2 regions of the Spirosoma humi genome follow, and region 2 is predicted to be linked to the other one. Evidence: riboswitches for the same ligand, from Rfam matches in the RefSeq annotation. Region 2 holds a riboswitch; the other holds the start of a gene.
The links. A riboswitch is a leader RNA that binds a small molecule or an ion and turns the genes downstream of it on or off. The one in region 2 is predicted to bind thiamine pyrophosphate.

Region 1 (3,419 bases), on a different contig from region 2:
GAATGGCTGGCGAACATGCCCGTCTGGTAATGGTGAAGACAGTTAACCAGGGCGGCACCGTAGAGAAATAGGCTAAGCATACCTGCTATAAGCAGACTAACGAATAGGAGCGACTGTCGCATGAAGGGAAGAAGTCGTGGATGATTGAGGGTGTGTATACAGCTTTATGCCTAGCAATTTGTCTGCCAGCCAGATAACATCAAAACTGTATCCATCTGTCAGGCTATAAACAGTAAGTTTAGTAACCTGAATAGGGGATAATAACCTTGAACAGGACGCAAATGATGAATCGGGGTTATTTGATTAAATGGGTCAAGATAGCTGATTTGAAGAGGATTTGTTGCCGGAATTATTCTTCGATACGGGGGCTGGGGTCGCTGGTTGAGCCGCTATTCCCAAAAGTATCAGCGATTGACTCATTTGTGACAGGGCTTGCTGGTCCGTGTGCCGACCTTTGATCTATCAAAACAGATCATTAATTATAAAGCACATACATCATGAAAGCGCTCATCAATCCCCTCGTCATTGCCTTGTCCTTAACCATTGCTACGTTCCAAACGGCCTTAGCCGACACCAACCCCGGCGGACGCCCTGCCACGGTGGCCAGCTACAAAACGGGCATGTACACCACGGCGGAAGGTAAACTGCAGATCGCTCTGGATAAAGAAGCGACGGGCGTGGTCGATATTCAGTTGGTAAATGCCGAGGGCAAAGTGTTGTTTGCCCAACGGGTGGCCAAAAGAGAGACGATGGCTCGTCTACGGCTGACATTGAGTGATTTGCCCGACGGGTCCTACCAGGTTCGGGTGAGCAATGGAGTGGACACGACGACGCACGCGGTGACGTTATCGACCAACCAGCCCAGCGCACCCAGTCGGCTGGTAGCCATCAACTAAGCCAACGCGTCTGAACCAGCAAAAGGCAGCCATTCGAAAGAGTGGCTGCCTTTTTTATGGGGAATCGCCAGCGGAGTACGTTGATAGAAAGAATCAGTGGGAGGCATGGCTGATGGAATTAACGCTTCAGGCCACCGCCTTGGCCATCACAGGGCTTATAAAAGTATACATAGGGGAGAAAGACAATTCCACAAAACCGTGTAAGTGATGTACATACTGTTAGACTATTTTATTCTTTTTGCTTTTTTGTAAATTTTTTTAATAATATGACAGTCAGATTGTTATGTAAAATGTACACACTTTGTCTATGGTTTATTTTTAGGATATTGTTCTGATACATTGTTAGTTTGTTAACGAACAATGTGTAACGCTTTGCCAACTGAATAATTTTCTATGATTCTTGCTCATTTATAAGTGGTTCGATTGCCTTGTTTTACATTGCCTGATAGATTCAGGTCTGATGCAACCCTGATGCCAGCGCCTGGCCGGAGACATATTCGTTTATGCTAACCCTTGCTCAATGTATATTACACGTGAAGCCTATGATCTGAAACCCCTGTTTATAAAACAGGGAGCCTTATTCCTGTGGGGAATACACCTGACTAAATGGACCGATAGTGGTGCTATTTATCACCTTTACCGATTCAACGATTTTTATGTGGAAATGTGTTGTGACAAACACACCAGCAGCTTGATCCGCATCGCTACATTCAGCAGCCTCCATCGGCTCGTTTCCAAGCTGGGTAAACGTAACCTCTTTCAACTTGACTAGTCGGTCTTTTTAACCAGAAGTCTTGACAGGTGAGTCAGGTGTACAGCATCACTTGACCCGCAAAATAATTCAGGCCAGTGGCCGGGTTACTAAAAAACCTTTTCTACATTTGCCTTGCTAACAAGCACAAGCTTTAGGGGTGCCCATCCGGGCTGAGAGATCACCCTTTGAACCTGAACAGGATAATACCTGCGGAGGGAAAAGCGAGCATGTAGACGTTGACAGTGGTCCGTGTGGTTTCCCGCCCGACCTGTCGGCTGCCATTCGTTATTTTCTTCCCTGTTTTCTTCTTCGGATTTCCCTGTAGCTGGTGCCTGTGGCGTAACCATGCACGCAGTTTATGACCGTATTCGTCAATAACCAGTCTGTTGAAACGCACTCGGCGGCCTCGCTCACGAGTTTGCTGGTCGAGCTGACCATTGCCGACAAAAAAGGCATTGCCGTTGCCGTTAACAATAGCATCATTCCCCGCACAGCCTGGGATCAGTTTGCCCTGGCCGGAAATGAGAAAATAACGATTCTACAAGCTACCCAGGGAGGATAACCATGAGCCAGAAAGCCGAGCAACTACCAACCGAGCAAACCATTACGCGGCAACCACTAACGGGTTCCCGGAAAATTTACGTATCCGGTCAACTGCACCCTATTCGTGTTGCCATGCGCGAAATTAGCCTGTCGGATACGGTGTCTTCTGGTGGCAACCGCCAGGATCGAAAGCCCAATGCACCCGTTACGGTTTACGATACCAGCGGGCCCTACACGGACCCCGACGTTACGATCGACCTGGAACAGGGCCTTCCCCGCCTGCGCGAAGCGTGGATTATAAACCGGGGCGATGTGGCACAACAGCCTGCTTTTTCGTCTGCCTACGCCAATCAGCGACTGGCGAATCCGAATCTGGACGCCCTGCGCTTTGCGCACATCCGTCATCCGCTCCGGGCCAGGGAGGGCCATACCGTTACGCAGTTGCATTACGCCCGGCAAGGCATTATAACCCCCGAGATGGAGTACATTGCCATTCGCGAAAACCAGCGAATCGATACGCTGAACGATGGTTCCTCCCTCTGGCAGCAACATCCGGGCAATAGTTTCGGCGCAAACACGCCCAAAGGATGCATTACCCCCGAATTTGTCAGGCAGGAAGTGGCCGCCGGACGCGCCATCATTCCCGCCAATATCAACCATCCGGAAGTTGAGCCGATGATCATTGGCCGTAATTTCCTGGTCAAGATTAATACCAACATCGGGAATTCGGTCGTCTCGTCGAGCATTGAGGAGGAAGTAGAAAAAGCCGTGTGGAGTTGCCGCTGGGGGGGCGATACGCTGATGGACTTATCGACGGGAAAGAATATTCACGAAACCCGCGAATGGATCATCCGCAACTGCCCGGTACCGGTAGGAACCGTGCCTATTTACCAGGCGCTCGAAAAAGTGAACGGCAAAGCGGAAGCGCTGACCTGGGAAATCTTCAGAGACACCCTCATCGAGCAGGCCGAGCAGGGTGTCGATTACTTCACCATCCATGCCGGTGTCTTGTTACGTTACATTCCGCTGACGACCCGTCGGGTAACGGGAATCGTATCGCGCGGGGGGAGCATCATGGCTAAATGGTGCCTGGCGCACCATAAAGAGAACTTTCTCTACACCCATTTTGAGGAGATCTGCGAAATCATGAAGGCCTACGATGTCTCGTTTTCGCTGGGCGACGGCCTGCGGCCTGGCTCCATCGCCGACGCGAACGATGCCGCGCA
Region 2 (3,419 bases):
TGGCCCCGATGGCGCTCTTTACATGACCGATGCAGCCGCAAACGCGATCATTCGCCGATCGAAAACCGGTGATTTGAGCGTCGTGACAGAGGTACCGGGTATCGTCAACCCAAATCTGCCTGGTTCTCCTCCTGGCCCCCCGTTCATTCAGTCGGTGCCCACGAGCATCACCTACGACGGTCATCAGTTTCTGATCACGACATTACTGGGTTTTCCGTTCCCTGCCGGCAAAGCCATTCTTTATCAGATGGACCTGACGGGGAAACTCAGCCTCTATCAGCAAACGTTCAACAGCCTGGTCGACGTAGAAAATGATGGAAACGGCAAACCCCTGGTACTCGAATTTGCGGTATTTGGTCCGGCAGGCTTTACCCCAGCCACGGGCCGTTTGTTGCGCGCCAATGGAACAACCAGTACGGTCTTGCTCGATAAGCTAAACCTGCCGACCGATCTGAAAGTAAGTAACAGCCATACAGCTTACATAACCAGTATGGGCGACGGCGCCTTATTAAAAGTTACGTTTTAAGGGCCTAAATCCATCACAGGCAGGTTAAATGTTAACCACAGAGGCACGGAGAACACAGAGGGCTAAACTGTAGATTTTACCTACTTATACTCTGTGTTCTCCGTGCCTCTGTGGTTAATAAAGTTTTACCATTAATCAGATAAAGCCAGATGCGTCTTACTCAAAGGCTAAGGCTTCGCATGGCGCATTTCCAGCCCGACCGACATGCGGGGTTTGAAACCCGTCCAGGACCCGGCAGCGTCTGTTTCGGGAAGATTCAGATATTTCGCATAATCCATTTTCTTGAGGTGAATCCCCAGAAATGCGGTTACAAAGTGCTGGTTTATGTTATTGATCCGGTGTTCATTCCAGGCGGGTTCGGCATAGTGCATGTACTCATCAGGCGATACACCGGGTTGTAGCGAAGCCACTGGCGGTGGATTAGGCGCCACATTGTGCCGGGCATTTACGTAGGTCAGTAAATAGCGGTCTGCATTGACGGCTCCTTCGTAAATGGCTTTGATGCCTTTTTCATAGCCCGATACATCATCTTTACTACCCGCAACAAACAACGTAGGCAGGGTTAAACCCGCCAGCCCGGCAGCATCCCAGAAACCCCGTTCCATACCCCAGGGCGCAAAGGCAACGACCGCTTTAATCCGGGGGTCCAGTGAGGCTTTGTACACGGGCGAGTCCATGGTCCGAACCTCAAGGGCCGTACTACCGTCGGCAAGTTGGCCAAACATCTTAACGGCCTGAGGGCTATAACCCGCTCCTACGGCGTTGAGCGCCCCATAACCACCCATCGAATACCCAATCAGGGCTGTGTTATCGGCGTTCAGCAAACCAGCCAGAAAGGTTTTACTGGACACTGCACTCAATCGGGCCATTTCATTCAATACGAACAGATCGTCGAGGGCCCGATTCAGCAGCGTACTCGGAAAACCGGCGGCATCGCTATAGGTCGATTCAGCGTGGTCGATGGCCACGACAACGTATCCTTTTGAGGCCAGGTTTTCGGTTAAATAGGTGAGCAGAAGCCGTGATCCAAGATACCCGTGCGAAACGATAACCAATGGATAGGCTCCACCGCTGGCGTCCGGCTCGGCATCACGACCAGCCCGACCCATGAATGTGAACGGAATGAGGGGACGCTTGGGGTCGTTGGAACGGCCAAGTACGGATTCATACGTAACCATTGAGGGTTGGCTGGCTGCCATACGAGCCGGATACCAGACCTCGACCGTTAGCGGACGATCATAAAAAGGATGCTTGCCATCTTTCGTATGCAGAACATCGACCTGGCCTTTATGGATCAATTTCAGGGTTCGTACCCCAACACCATAGGTTCCGCGAGCCGACAGTTCGGGAGAATTAGGCAGTAAATCACCGTTGACAAAGGTATTGTCGGGCGTTTGGGCGCTGGTTGGGCAGGCCGCTCCCAGCGTAATGAGCAGGTAAAACAGGTAGCGAAGCGAGGTCAATTTCACGGAATATACGACTAGAAATATTGTCCGTAAAGCTATCTCAAACTTTCTGTAGTCGGCAGATGGTTATGCAATTTTCACAATTTCGTAATTCATTATCCCCTACCTTTGTGAAACAACTTTAGGGGTGTCAGCGCCGGATTAGCCTGACTGAGAGAATACCCTCACCACCTGATGCAGCTGGTACTGCCGTAGGGAAAAGTTAACGAGATGCGCTCCGCTCTCCTAAAGTTGCTGTTTACCGACCGATTGACAGCAACATGACCCAATCTCCTCAAGCCATCTGGACCGACGTCGAGCGTATACGCACGCAGGCCCCGCTTATTCACAACATTACCAACTTCGTGGTGATGAACAATACGGCCAATGCGCTGCTGGCGCTGGGAGCCTCGCCCGCCATGGTACACGCGCCCGAAGAAGTCGAAGACTTTGTGTCTATTTCGAGTGCGCTGGTGGTCAATATCGGCACGCTTGACGCCACTTTTGTAGCGGGTATGCGGCTGGCCATGCGTCAGGCCAGAGCGCTGGGCAAACCTATCGTTTTCGATCCGGTTGGCGTGGGTGCCACGGCCTACCGCAATCAGGTTAGCGAAGAACTTCTGGCCCTGGCCGCACCGGATATTATTCGGGGAAATGCCTCCGAGATTATGGCCCTGGCGGGCCTCAACGCGCAGACCAAAGGGGTCGACAGCCTGTACGGGTCCGAAGCGGCCATTGACGCGGCCCGCCGGCTAAGTTCCGTTTGGGGAAGTGTGGTGGTCATCAGTGGCGAAAAAGACTACATTATCCAGCATGATCAAACAGCCATAGTCGCCAACGGCCACCCGCTTATGACCAAAGTGACGGGTATGGGTTGCACCGCTACAGCCCTGACCGGCGCTTTTGCCGCCGTCAACGCCAATTATTTTCGGGCTGCCACGCACGCCATGGCCGTTATGGGTATTGCGGGTGAACTAGCGGTCGATAAAAAGCCGTTGCCGGGTAGCCTGCAAGTCAACTTCCTGGATGCTTTATACGAATTGACCGAAACGATTATTACCGATCGTCTTCTACTGACCGAAGCGTGAACAGACTTTATTTAGTAACCGATAGCGCCATTGCGCGGCAGGCGGGTCATACGCTGCCTTTTGTGGTCGAAGAAGCCTGCCGGGCCGGAGTTCGGTGGGTGCAGCTGCGGGAGAAAGATATAGCCACCCGCGCTTTTCTAGACATCGCCTTCGACCTGAAACGCATTACGCAGACCTACGAGGCAACGCTCATTATCAATGATCGGGTCGATATAGCCCTCGCTGTCAATGCCGATGGCGTGCACGTTGGTCAGGACGATATGCCGTATGCACTGGTCCGCTCACTACTCGGACCGGACAAAATTATTGGCCTGTCGATCAATAACGCAGCCGAACTGGAAGCCGCTCGCGGGGCTGACC

Region 1: another riboswitch for thiamine pyrophosphate. It lies ahead of thiS (sulfur carrier protein ThiS); the one in region 2 lies ahead of thiM (hydroxyethylthiazole kinase).

What each region holds. Positions count from the first base shown of each region.
Region 1 is NZ_BAAHBR010000015.1:798,484-801,902, reverse strand. Features, by position in the region: gene ACYU8Y_RS19675 (hypothetical protein) at 1-122, opposite strand, end outside; gene ACYU8Y_RS19670 (hypothetical protein) at 498-896, shown strand; gene ACYU8Y_RS19665 (hypothetical protein) at 1,417-1,668, shown strand; TPP riboswitch at 1,794-1,885, shown strand; gene thiS (sulfur carrier protein ThiS) at 2,009-2,212, shown strand; gene thiC (phosphomethylpyrimidine synthase ThiC) at 2,215-3,419, shown strand, end outside.
Region 2 is NZ_BAAHBR010000017.1:520,507-523,925, reverse strand. Features, by position in the region: gene ACYU8Y_RS24380 (ScyD/ScyE family protein) at 1-526, shown strand, start outside; gene ACYU8Y_RS24375 (alpha/beta hydrolase family protein) at 694-1,995, opposite strand; TPP riboswitch at 2,106-2,207, shown strand; gene thiM (hydroxyethylthiazole kinase) at 2,253-3,059, shown strand; gene thiE (thiamine phosphate synthase) at 3,056-3,419, shown strand, end outside.